DNA from 3 places in the Streptomyces krungchingensis genome. Region 3 is predicted to be linked to each of the others. Evidence: riboswitches for the same ligand, from Rfam matches in the RefSeq annotation. Region 3 holds a riboswitch; each other region holds the start of a gene.

Region 1 (4,081 bases), 1.1 Mb from region 3:
CCCTCTGGCTGGAGGCCGACCGCATGGGCTCGCTGCTCGCCGCGCTCGACGACGAGTCGATGGAGAACCAGCGCGACGTCGTGAAGAACGAGCGTCGTCAGCGCTACGACAACGTCCCGTACGGCACCGCGTTCGAGAAGCTGACCGCGCTGGCCTACCCCGAGGGCCACCCGTACCACCACACCCCCATCGGGTCGATGGCGGACCTGGACGCCGCCACCCTGGAGGACGCGCGCGCGTTCTTCCGCACGTACTACGCGCCCAACAACGCGGTCCTGTCGGTCGTCGGTGACATCGATCCGCAGCAGACGCTCGCCTGGATCGAGAAGTACTTCGGTTCGATCCCCGGACATGACGGCAAGCCCGCGCCGCGCGACGGCTCGCTGCCCGACGTCATCGGCGAGCAGCTGCGCGAGGTCGTCGAGGAAGAGGTCCCGGCGCGCGCCCTGATGGCCGCCTACCGGCTCCCGGAGGACGGCACGCGCGCGTGCGACGCGGCCGACCTCGCCCTCACCGTCCTCGGCGGCGGCGAGTCGTCCCGTCTCTACAACCGGCTGGTCCGCCGCGACCGCACCGCCGTCGCGGCCGGGTTCGGCCTGCTCAGGCTCGCCGGAGCGCCCTCCCTGGGGTGGCTCGACGTGAAGACGTCCGGCGACGTCGAGGTCCCGGTCATCGAGGCCGCCGTCGACGCGGAGCTCGCCCGGTTCGCCGAGGAGGGCCCCACCGCCGAGGAGATGGAGCGGGCGCAGGCCCAGCTGGAGCGCGAGTGGCTGGACCGGCTGGGCACGGTCGCGGGCCGCGCCGACGAACTCTGCCGGTTCGCCGTCCTGTTCGGCGACCCGCAGCTCGCCCTGACCGCCGTGCAGCGCGTCCTCGCCGTCACCGCCGAGGAGGTCCAGGAGGTCGCCAAGGCCCGGCTGCGCCCCGACAACCGCGCGGTGCTCGTCTACGAGCCGATCGCCGAGGCCGCTCAGGCCGCCGAAACCACCGACGAGGACGAGGAGTCGGCGAAGTGACCGAGCTCGCGAGCATGGATTTCCACCCGCAGCCCCAGGCGGGCGAGGCCAAGCCCTGGGCGTTCCCGGCCCCCGAGCGCGGCACGCTGGACAACGGCCTGACGGTGCTGCGCTGCCACCGCCCCGGCCAGCAGGTCGTCGCCGTCGAGGTGCTGCTCGCGGCGCCCCTGGAGGCCGAGCCGGCCGGTCTGGACGGCGTCGCCACCATCATGGCGCGGGCCTTCTCGGAGGGCACGGACAAGCACTCCGCCGAGGAGTTCGCCGCGGAGCTGGAGCGCTGCGGCGCGACGCTCGACGCGCACGCGGACCACCCCGGTGTGCGTCTGTCGCTCGAAGTCCCCGTCTCCCGCCTGCCCAAGGCGCTCGGTCTGCTGGCCGACGCCCTGCGGGCACCGGCGTTCGAGGACAGCGAGGTCGAGCGGCTGGTGCGCAACCGGCTGGACGAGATCCCGCACGAGTCGGCCAATCCGGCCCGCCGCGCCGCCAAGGAGCTCTCCAAGGAGCTGTTCCCGTCGACCTCGCGCATGTCGCGCCCGCGGCAGGGCACCGAGGAGACCGTCGGGAACATCGACTCGGCGGCCGTGCGCGCCTTCTACGAGAAGCACGTGCGTCCCGCGACCGGGACCGCGGTCATCGTCGGTGACCTCACCGGCGTCGACGTCGACGAACTGCTCGGCGACACGCTCGGCTCCTGGACCGGCTCGTCCGCCGAGCCGCGCCCGGTGCCGCCGGTGAGCGCCGACGACACGGGCCGCGTGATCATCGTCGACCGGCCCGGCGCCGTCCAGACGCAGCTGCTCATCGGACGTGTGGGGGCCGACCGGCACGACCGTGTGTGGCCCGCCCAGGTGCTCGGCACCTACTGCCTCGGCGGCACCCTCACCTCGCGTCTGGACCGGGTCCTGCGCGAGGAGAAGGGATACACCTACGGCGTACGGGCGTTCGGCCAGGTCCTGCGGGCCGCGCCGTCGTCCTCCGCGGGCACCACGGGCGTGGCGATGCTGGCCATCAGCGGCTCCGTGGACACCCCGAACACGGGTCCGGCGCTCGACGACCTGTGGAAGGTGCTGCGCACCCTTGCCGCGGAGGGTCTGACCGACGCGGAGCGGGACGTCGCCGTGCAGAACCTGGTCGGTGTCGCGCCCCTGAAGTTCGAGACCGCGGCGGCCGTGGCGAGCACGCTCGCGGACCAGGTCGAGCAGTTCCTGCCCGACGACTACCAGGCGACGCTGTACCAGCAGCTGGCCGCGACGGGCACCGTGGAGGCCACCGCGGCCGTCGTGAACGCCTTCCCGGTCGACCGGCTGGTGACGGTCCTGGTGGGCGACGCCGAGCAGATCAAGGAGCCCGTCGAGGCCCTCGGAATCGGTGAAGTGACCGTCGTGACGGCCGAGTAGAGCGGCGTGGCATCTCGGAGGCCCAGGTGACGCATGCGTCACCTGGGCCTCGCTTTGTCCGGACTTCCTCCTCAATTTGTCCGTATTGGTAGAGAGGTTGCCCGTCTGCCCTGTGGCATGCACTACAAAAACCGTGATCCGTTTGTTGTTTGAAAGACGCCCCGTCTAGCGTCGATCCGGCTGTCCGCCAAGCAGTGCGCCGCGCCCGCGGCACCGGACAGTCATCGCCGAGTCCCCGAACGGCGCGAGCCAGGGGAGCCGGGGACCCATACGCAGTCCCTGGGGTGAATCGGACGCCCTCCCGGAGGGGGTCCGTAGGAGACCTTCCTGCTCCGAACCCGTCAGCTAACCCGGTAGGCGAGAAGGAAGGAAAGGACCAGCCCCTACATGGCGTTCACCTGTGGCACCGGGAAGCATCGTCGTCCGAGCCGCGTGAAGCGCACCACCACGAACGCCGTCGGCGTCGCGGCGCTCACCACCACCGGCGTCGTCGGGGCGCTGGCCGCACCCGCGCTCGCCGCGGAGCCCTCCGTCGAGCAGACCGGACTGACCCCGGTCGTCACCCTCGGCGACTCGGTCGCCGAGCAGATCGACGAGCAGGCCGTGGCGCAGCAGCGCGCCGCCGACGAGGCCGCGGCGCTGAAGAAGGCCGAGGAGGCCGCCCGCAAGCGGGCCGCCGAGGAGGCCAAGAAGAAGCGTGAGGCCAAGGAGCGCGCCGCCCGTGAGGCCGAGCGCAAGCGCCTCAACTCCTTCGTCCTGCCGATCACCGGCTCGTACGTCTCCACGGGCTACAAGACCGGTGGCAGCCTCTGGTCCTCCGGCAGCCACACCGGCGTCGACTTCCACGCGGCGTCCGGCACCCCGGTCCACGCCGTCGGCTCGGGCACGGTCGTCACGGCCGGCTGGGGTGGCGCCTACGGCAACCAGGTCGTGATCAAGATGCACGACGGCACGTACACCATGTACGGCCACCTGTCGTCCATCGGCGTCTCCGTCGGCCAGGCGGTCACCCCGGGGCAGCAGATCGCCCTCTCCGGGTCGACCGGGAACACCACCGGACCGCACCTCCACTTCGAGGCCCGTACGACCGCGGAGTACGGATCGGACATGGACCCCGTCGGCTACCTCCGCGCGCGCGGTGTGAGCGTCTGACGCACCTTCGCACGCGGGGCGCGGACGCCCGACGCGCCGCCACGCGCGGCGTGAACCACCGACGTCCGCTCCGCGACTTCTTCACAACTTCGGATGCCCCGGCTCGCCGAGCCGGGGCATCGTCGTTTCGGCCGGGCACCTGTCCAAAAAATATCCATGGATTCCGGCCTCCCGTCGGAAATTCCGGCTGCCTGCAATAGAGTCACTGAACAGGCGTCAATCGATGGCGTTTCGCGGGCATTAAAGCGGAGGTCCGGTCATGCGTATTCCGGCGCACTCGGTATGCACGGCGATCCGTGACGACATCGTCGCGGGTGTCTACGAGCGCGGCAGCCGGCTCACCGAGGAACTGCTCGCCCGCCGCTACGGCGTCTCGCGCGTCCCCGTGCGCGAAGCGCTGCGCACCCTGGAGGCCGAGGGCTTCGTCGTCACCCGGCGGCACGCGGGCGCGTGCGTCGCCGAGCCGACCGAGCAGGAGGCGTCGGACCTGCTGGAGATGCGGATGCTGCTGGAGCC
Region 2 (4,081 bases), 6.6 Mb from region 3:
CAGTTCGTCACCTGCGACGTGGAGACGACCTGCCTCGGACAGGCCGCGTCGGCCGCGGCCGTGCTGCTCGCCGGCGGCACACCGGGCAAGCGGTTCGCCCTTCCGGGTGCCCGCGTCCTCATCCACCAGCCCTCGTTGCCCGAACCGGTCCAGGGCCAGGCAAGTGATCTGGCCATCCAGGCCGAGGAGTTGATCCGCACCCGCGGACTGCTGGAGGAGATGCTCGTCCGGCACACGGGCCAGAGCCCGGAGCGGGTCGCAGCCGACATCGAACGCGACAAGATCCTCGACGCACCGGCGGCGGTGGCGTACGGACTGGTCGACCGGATCATCCCGAGCCGCAAGGGCTCGCGCAGCACGCCCGGCGGGAGGTGACCGGCCGATGCTCCCACCGGAACTGCCGCCCCTCCCCGCGCTCACGCGCGCCGAGGCCGAGTTGATCGACCGATACCTCGACGTCGTCGACCTGCTCGGCCGCATCAACCCGGCCCGTCCCGGCGACACCTACCGCGGCCTGAGGGCCGCTCAGGCACTGGTGGTCAAGGCGACCGCACTGCGCGACGCGCTGACCCTGATGCACCAGCGCGGCGAGAGCGAGGTGCACGCACCGACACTCGCGCGGGCACTGCGCGTGCTCGACGGCGAGCGGCGCGCGTCCCGGGTCACCGTGCCGCCCTGCTCCGGAAGTTGACGCGCGACCGGTGCGCACGCCCGGGCCGCGACGCACGCCGACCGGCGAGACGTCCGGCCCGGGTTTCAAACGGACCAGAAGGATTACCCCCCGTTGGAGTATCTGCGGGTCCTTTGTACGACGCCCCCGAGTTGCGCAACGCGCGTGGTCACGAGCCGGAATTTGGCGTTCCGTTGCAGGTACGGGCGTCGTCGTACACCTCAACACCCGCCCGAACAAAGGGGTGTCCACCCGAACGGGTGAGTGGTGAGTAACGCCACAAATCACCGGTTCCGCTCGGCATTTCCGACTCTCATGCGTGAAGATCCCTTCCGACGACAAGCCCCCGCCGCAGCGGCGGGGCGGTCCGGGCGGACGCCGAGTCCTGCCGCCGCCCGGATGTCCGGTCGACAGAAGTGGATCGGCAGGAGTGGAGGACCCAGCACGACGGGCCGCCGGAGAGATCCGGGCGGTCCTTGGGGTGAAGCCGCAACACGCGGCCGGGCTACTTCGCCAGCCCGAATCCGACAGGTCATCCTTCACAGGCGGCTGACGAAGGGTTGCGCATGACTGCGCTCAATCGTGTCCCGTCGCTGTGGACCCGGGCCGGTACGGCCTCGGCTCTGACCATCGCCGCCGTCGGCGGCACCCTGGTGGTCCCCGGTGTCGCTCCCGACGCCGAGGCGGCCACCGTGGCGACGAAGGCACTCCAGGTCGCGGCCTCGAAGAAGGGCGCCCCCTACAAGTGGGGGGCCACCGGACCGCGTCGCTTCGACTGCTCCGGGCTGACCCTGTACTCGTTCAAGAAGGCGGGCAAGAAGCTCCCTCGAACGGCCGCGGCGCAGTACAACAAGACCCATCACATCTCGGCCTCGCACCGCAAGGCCGGAGACCTGGTGTTCTTCCACTCGGGCCGGAGCGTGTACCACGTCGGCATCTATGCCGGGAAGGGAAAGATCTGGCACTCCCCGAAGACCGGGGACGTCGTGAAGCTGCAGAAGATCTGGACGAGGAGCGTCTGGTACGGACGGGTGAGCTGATCCACCCTTCGGTGGCGGCGCGGGGCCGCCGCCACCGAAGGGCGTGCGACAGGAGACCGCGAGGGTTCGCTCGGTGTCCCGCCCGCGCGATCGGCGCCGCCGCGCCGGCCCGTGAGGCGAGCGCTCAGCTCCTCAGGGGCTCCAGGACGAGGACCAGACCGAGCACCGTCAGGGCCGTGCCGGTGACCGCCTCCACGGCCCGTGCGGCGCGCGGTGCGCGCAGCCACCGACCGAGCCGGTCCACGAGGAGCGCCACCGCCGGGAACCACACCAGGCCCAGGACCACCACGATCAGTGCCAGCAGCAGGGTCCGCGGCATCGCGGGACTGCCCGCCGGCACGAACTGCGGCAGCAGGCTGAGGAACGTGATCGGGGCCTTCGGGTTGAGCGCGTTGGTGACGAAGCCCTGCCGCAACGGACGCGCGCCGTCCCCGGTGCCCTCCGCGGCCTCCTCGCGCGACCGCCCCAGCGACCGCAGCGTCCGCACCCCGAGGTGGAGGACGTAGACGCCGCCGAGCAGTTGCAGTGCCCGGAAGAGCGCCGGCACGGCGGTGAGCACCGCGGCGACCCCGGCGACGGCGAGCGCCGTGTGCAGGAGCAGTCCACCGACGATGCCGAGCGCGCTGGCGAGACCGGCCCGGCGCGAGACCAGGCCGTTGCGCACCACGACGGTGAAGTCCGCACCCGGCACGGCGACCATGCCCGCGGCGACTGCTGTGAAGGCGATGAGCTGAGCGTCCATGGGCCCCAGACTGCCTCTGCCGGGCCTTCAGCAGGTATGTCGAATATCCTGGGTCGGTCTTAAGCATTCGTTCAGACCGGCGCGGTCGCGGCGAGGTCCGGGGTGGTCCGATGTACGACCCGACGCGGCTCGCGGCGCTGGTCGCGGTCGCCGAGGCGGGGTCGATCACCCGGGCGGCCGAACGGCTCGGTTACACCCCGCCCGCGCTCTCCCAGCAGCTGGCGAAGCTGGAGCGCGAGGCGGGCGCGACGCTCCTCGTCCGGTCCCATCGCGGGACGCGGCTGACGGGCGCCGGCGAGCTGCTGGTGGCGCGGGCGCGCCGGGTGCTGGACGAGATGGAGCGGGCCCGGCACGAGCTGGCGCACCTGGCCGGCCTGTCCGGCGGCACACTGCGGCTCGGCACCTTCCAGACGGCGGGCATCCATCTGCTGCCGCCCGTGCTGAGTGCCTTCCGCCGGACCTACCCGGACGTGGAGCTGGCGGTCGCCGACTACGAGCCGCCCGCCGGGGTCGCGGCCGTCGCGGCGGGCGAGGTCGACCTGGCCCTGACGCACACCTACGAGCCGGCGGCCCCCGTCGCCGTCCCGTCGTCCGTGAGCCTGGAGCCGGTGCTGGTCGAGGAGCTGGTGCTGGTGACCGCCCCCGGGCACGTCCTCGCGGGCGGCTCGGCCCGGCTCCCCCTGGCCGAGCTCGCGGGTCAGCCGCTGATCAGCATGGCCCCGGATCATCCGCCCCGGCAGGGTGTGGAGGCGGCACTCGCCCGCGCCGGTGCCACCCCCGCGGTGCTGGTCGAGACCCCGGTCTACGCGCTCGTGTGCGCCCTGGTGAGCGCCGGGCTCGGGGTCGCGGTCGTGCCGGAGATGGTCGCCAGGACGGCGGCGACTCCGGTGGGGACGCGCCTGCTGGATCCGGGAGATCTGCGCCGTACGATTTCGGTCGTCCACCGGACCGACGAGACGTCACCCGCCGCCGACGCGTTCCGCGCGCTGCTGCGCGGCACCTTCGAACGGGCCGGCCGCCACCGCCCGGACAACTGAGCCGTCGCTCAGGGCTCTTGCGGGCCCCCGGCCACCACCGGCTGGACCCGTGCCGTCCAGGGCAGTTCGATCGAGACGGTCTTGCCGCCCTCACGGGTGGGCCGGACGGTGAGTCTGCCGCCGCACTCGGCGGTCAGCCAACGGATGATCACCATGCCGCGTCCGTTGTCCTGTTGGACGGCCGCCGGAAGCCTCTTGGGGAAACGCGGGTGGCTGTCGGTGACTCCGAGACGGAGCTGCTCGTCCCGTTCCAGCCGGACGTCCACGGTGAAGGTGGGCGACTGCCCGAACGTGTGCTGGACTGCGTTGGTGGCGAGTTCGGAGACGATGAGCCTTACGGTGTCGGCGACTTCGGAGTCGCACGGCAGACCCCATTCGACGAGTACGTCGGCGACGAACGCGCGGGCCGCGGAGACCGAGGCGGGATCGCTCGGCAGGGTGACGGATGCTTCCTGGTGATCTGCCATGGCGACGTCGTCCCTTTCCCACGGGACCGGAGTCCGACACGGAGCGGATGGTTCGAGTACGGTCCCGGACTGGTGCTTCGCGCCAGACTGCCATTACCGGGCCGGTCACGGGTGCGATCCACCAA
Region 3 (4,081 bases):
ACCGTGCGCACCCGGACTGGGTCCAGTTCCAATCGGGACGGACCAGGACGGAGTATCGCAATCAACTCGTACTCAATCTGGCGCGCCCGGACGTCCAGGAGTGCCTGTGGGAGCAGCTCGACCGGCTGCTCTCCGGCGCGCCGGTCGACTATGTGAAATGGGACTTCAACCGCTGTTTCACGGACGCGGGCTGGCCCGGCGAGTCCTATCCGCAGAAGCTGTGGGTCGAGCACGTGCGGGCCCTGTACGCCCTCCTCGACCGGCTGCGGACCGCGCACCCCACGGTCGCCTTCGAGTCCTGCTCCGGCGGTGGCGGCAGGATCGACCTCGGCATCATGGCCCGTACCGACCAGGTGTGGACGTCGGACAACACCGACCCGCTCGACCGGCTCGCCATCCAGTACGGCATCAGTCAGATCCATCCCGCGCGGATCATGGCCGCCTGGGTCACCGACAGCCCGAACACCCAGCTCAACGGCCGGGTCAGCTCCCTGCGTCTGCGGTTCGTGAGCGCCATGGCCGGCGTGCTCGGCATCGGTGGGGACCTGTCCGCGTGGAGCGGGGAGGAGCTCGCCGAGGCGCGGGAATGGGTCGGCCTCTACAAGGAGATCCGCCCCGTCGTGCAGCGCGGGGACCTCTACCGTCTGCGCCCTCCGGAGGGCGGCCTGAGCGCCGTGCAGTACGTCCACGGCGACGAGACGGTGGTGCTCGCCTGGCTCCAGGCCCAGCGGTACGGCGAGCCGGCGGCTCCGCTCCGGCTGCGCGGACTCGATCCGACGCAAGCGTATGAATGCCGCGAAACGGGCGAAATTCACCGAGGTGCGGTGCTGCTGCACCACGGACTGCGGACGAGTCTGCGAGGCGACCTCGATGCCGCAGTCATCCGGCTGCGCCGTATATGACTGTTATGCCGGAATCGGGACCTTCGTTCCAACTGGCCCTGGATTGGGGCATCGTGCGGTGGGCCGCGTGAGCAGCGTCATATTCGTGACGATGCGTCGCGGCCTGCTTTTCGCAACGCTCCCGTATCCACGGGCTGGTTGAGCCGGTGAAAAGATCATCTCTTCACGGAGTGTGACGGGCATTTCCGACATGGATCAAGAAAGGCGGTCGCGCGAAAAAATCACCTGCTTGTGGCCGCGCTCTCGTCTCGCTTACGTTCGCCCTCACTCCGGACGGACGCCCAATCCTGCCGCCGGCCGGAATCCGCACACAGACCCGCACACGGCAGGAGCGGGGGACCCAAGGTTCCATGCCTGTTCCGGTCTCCGGAACGGCTCGGGGTACAGCCACGCCGACGCGTGGCCGGGCATCTCCAGCCCGCACCCGACAGCTCACCTCGCAGGCGCCGGAGAGGAACTCGTCATGCCCGCGAAGGGTAAGCACCGCCGTCCCAAGTCCCCCCGCTTCGCCCGCTCGATCGCCGTCGCCGGAACCGGTGGCGCCGCACTCGCGCTGCCCCTGCTGGGCGCCACGGGCGCCCACGCCGCGGCCCCCGCCGCCGCCGTCGCGCAGAAGGCGGAGAAGGCCGTGACCGCCGCTCCCGTCGCGGCGAAGAAGGTCGTCGGGACCAAGACCTACCGCGTCAAGACCGGCGACTATCTCTCGAAGATCGCCGCCGAGCAGAGCGTCCGCGGTGGCTGGAAGAAGCTGTACTCCGACAACCGCTCGGTCATCGGCGGCGACCCGGCGCTGATCCACCCGGGTCTGAAGCTGACGGTCGGCGCGAAGGCCGTGTCCGGTGGCGCCACCCAGTCCTCCGCCCAGGCGCCCGCCCCGGCCGCGAAGGCCGACAGCGCCCCCGCGCCCCAGGCCGCCGCGAAGAGCACCGCCGGCTACACGCTGCCGGTCGCGGGCGGCAGCGTCGGCACCTCCTACAAGGTGGCGGGCAGCATGTGGTCCAGCGGCTACCACACGGGCGTGGACTTCGTGGTCCCGACCGGCACCACCATCAAGTCCATCGCCGCCGGAACCGTCGTCTCCGCCGGCTGGGGCGGCGCCTACGGCAACCAGGTCGTCATCCGGCACGCCGACGGCAAGTACTCCCAGTACGCCCACATGTCGGCCCTGTCCGTGTCGGCGGGACAGACCGTGACCGCCGGCCGGCAGATCGGCCTCTCCGGCGCGACGGGCAACGTCACCGGACCGCACCTGCACTTCGAGATCCGCACCACGCCGAACTACGGCTCGGACGTGGACCCGGTCGCCTACCTGCGCTCGCACGGTGTCGCCGTCGGCTGACACCTCCCGCAGTCCTCGGCGCCCGCCGCTTCCTGCCGCGGACGCAGGGTCCCGCTCCTGACGGCGGGACCCTGCGTCCGCAAGGCAGGACCGCCTCCGAAGGCCGGACCCCCGATCCCCGGGGTCCGGCCTTCGGTGCGTCGACACGTCAATACCGCGTCACCGGTGCCGGATTGCGGCCCTCCGCGTGCGGACTCGGTCAACGCTCCTGATCAGGGCCCTATTCCGGATTGACCAATACTTGACGAGTGTCTTATCTCACCATCCGTCAACCCTTCCTTACGGTCGCGTAGCTCACATCGAAAGGTGAATCATGGTCCGACGTGGCAGACGATTCGAAGAGTGACAACAGATCAGTGATCGGGTCGTACGTGGCGGTGGGGGACAGCTTCACCGAGGGCGTCGGCGACCCCGGTCCGGACGGGGCCTTCGTGGGCTGGGCCGACCGCTTCGCGGTGCTCCTCGCGGACCGGCGCGCCGAGGGCGACTTCAACTACACCAATCTCGCGGTGCGCGGGAAACTGCTCGACCAGATCGTCGCGGACCAGCTCGGGCGCGCCAAGGAACTCGCCCCGGACCTGGTCTCCTTCTGTGCGGGCGGCAACGACATCATCCGGCCCGGCACCGACCCCGACGAGGTCGCGGAGCGCTTCGAGCGCGCGATCGCCGACCTCACCTCCGCCGTCGGCACCGTCATGGTGACCACCGGCTTCGACACGCGCGGCGTGCCCGTGCTCAAGCACCTGCGCGGCAAGATCGCCACGTACAACGGACATGTGCGTGCCATCGCGGACCGCTACGGGTGCCCCGTCCTCGACCTCTGGTCCCTCAAGACGGTTCAGGACCGCCGCGCCTGGGACGGCGACCGGCTGCACCTCTCGCCCGAGGGGCACACCCGGGTGGCGCTCCGCGCCGGTCAGGTCCTCGGCATCGACGTGCCGGCCGACCCGGACCAGCCCTGGCCGCCGCTGCCGCCCCGCGGCACGCTCGAAGTGCGGCGCGACGACATCCACTGGGCGCGCGAGTACCTGGTCCCGTGGATCGGGCGCCGGCTGCGCGGCGAGTCGTCGGGAGACCACGTGGCCGCCAAGGGCGCCCTCTCCCCGGACGACATCAAGATGCGCATAGAGGCGGTCGCCTGAGCCGCGCCGACGCCGGCGGAGTCCGCCGGCGGCGGCTCGACCAGTGAGGTGACAGCACGGGAGTGGCGTGGGGCGGAGCGCGGCACGCGGTGCTGGGATGACCGCGAACCGCCCCCGCGTCCCGAGGGGCGGGGCCCGAAGGAGACCTCCATGCCCGCCCGCCGCGTGTCCACCGCAGTCGCCGTGACCCTCCTCGCCCTCGCCCTCCCGCAGGCCGCCGCGACCCCCGCCCTCGCGCTGGAGGCCCGCCCCGGAGCCGCCGCCGAGGCCACCCCGTCCACGGTCACCGTCACCGGACAGGGCAGCGCAACCGCCACACCGGACGTCGCGGTCCTCGGCGTGGGCGTCGCGGCCACCGCGAAGACGGCGAAGGAGGCGCTCGCCGCACAGACCACCGCGTCGAACGCCCTGCTCGCCGCCGTGCGCGCCCAAGGCGTGGAGGAACGGGACATCCGCACCGAGAGCCTCTCGCTGTCGCCGGTCCACGAGATCCACGACGGGACCTCCGAGTTGACCGGCTACGAGGCGGCGCAGTCGTTCTCGGTGAAGGTCCGCGACATCTCCGCCACGGGCAGGGTCCTCCAGGCGGTCACGGACGCGACCGGGGACGCGGGCCGCATCCAGTCCGTCGTCTTCGACGTGGCCGACCCCGCCCCGCTGCACACCGCCGCCCGCGAGGCCGCGTACGAGGACGCCCA

What was found. A riboswitch is a leader RNA that binds a small molecule or an ion and turns the genes downstream of it on or off. The one in region 3 is predicted to bind cyclic di-AMP.
Region 1: another riboswitch for cyclic di-AMP. It lies ahead of ACSYGO_RS33690 (M23 family metallopeptidase); the one in region 3 lies ahead of ACSYGO_RS38045 (M23 family metallopeptidase).
Region 2: another riboswitch for cyclic di-AMP. It lies ahead of ACSYGO_RS09825 (C40 family peptidase); the one in region 3 lies ahead of ACSYGO_RS38045 (M23 family metallopeptidase).

What each region holds. Positions count from the first base shown of each region.
Region 1 is NZ_JBPUKY010000001.1:7,692,448-7,696,528, forward strand. Features, by position in the region: gene ACSYGO_RS33680 (M16 family metallopeptidase) at 1-1,016, shown strand, start outside; gene ACSYGO_RS33685 (M16 family metallopeptidase) at 1,013-2,413, shown strand; cyclic di-AMP (ydaO/yuaA leader) riboswitch at 2,629-2,787, shown strand; gene ACSYGO_RS33690 (M23 family metallopeptidase) at 2,801-3,565, shown strand; gene ACSYGO_RS33695 (GntR family transcriptional regulator) at 3,825-4,081, shown strand, end outside.
Region 2 is NZ_JBPUKY010000001.1:2,195,152-2,199,232, forward strand. Features, by position in the region: gene ACSYGO_RS09815 (ATP-dependent Clp protease proteolytic subunit) at 1-375, shown strand, start outside; gene ACSYGO_RS09820 (hypothetical protein) at 383-691, shown strand; cyclic di-AMP (ydaO/yuaA leader) riboswitch at 1,069-1,233, shown strand; gene ACSYGO_RS09825 (C40 family peptidase) at 1,237-1,710, shown strand; gene ACSYGO_RS09830 (LysE family translocator) at 1,835-2,452, opposite strand; gene ACSYGO_RS09835 (LysR family transcriptional regulator) at 2,563-3,489, shown strand; gene ACSYGO_RS09840 (ATP-binding protein) at 3,498-3,956, opposite strand.
Region 3 is NZ_JBPUKY010000001.1:8,772,450-8,776,530, forward strand. Features, by position in the region: gene ACSYGO_RS38040 (alpha-galactosidase) at 1-902, shown strand, start outside; cyclic di-AMP (ydaO/yuaA leader) riboswitch at 1,210-1,361, shown strand; gene ACSYGO_RS38045 (M23 family metallopeptidase) at 1,366-2,241, shown strand; gene ACSYGO_RS38050 (SGNH/GDSL hydrolase family protein) at 2,598-3,383, shown strand; gene ACSYGO_RS38055 (SIMPL domain-containing protein) at 3,534-4,081, shown strand, end outside.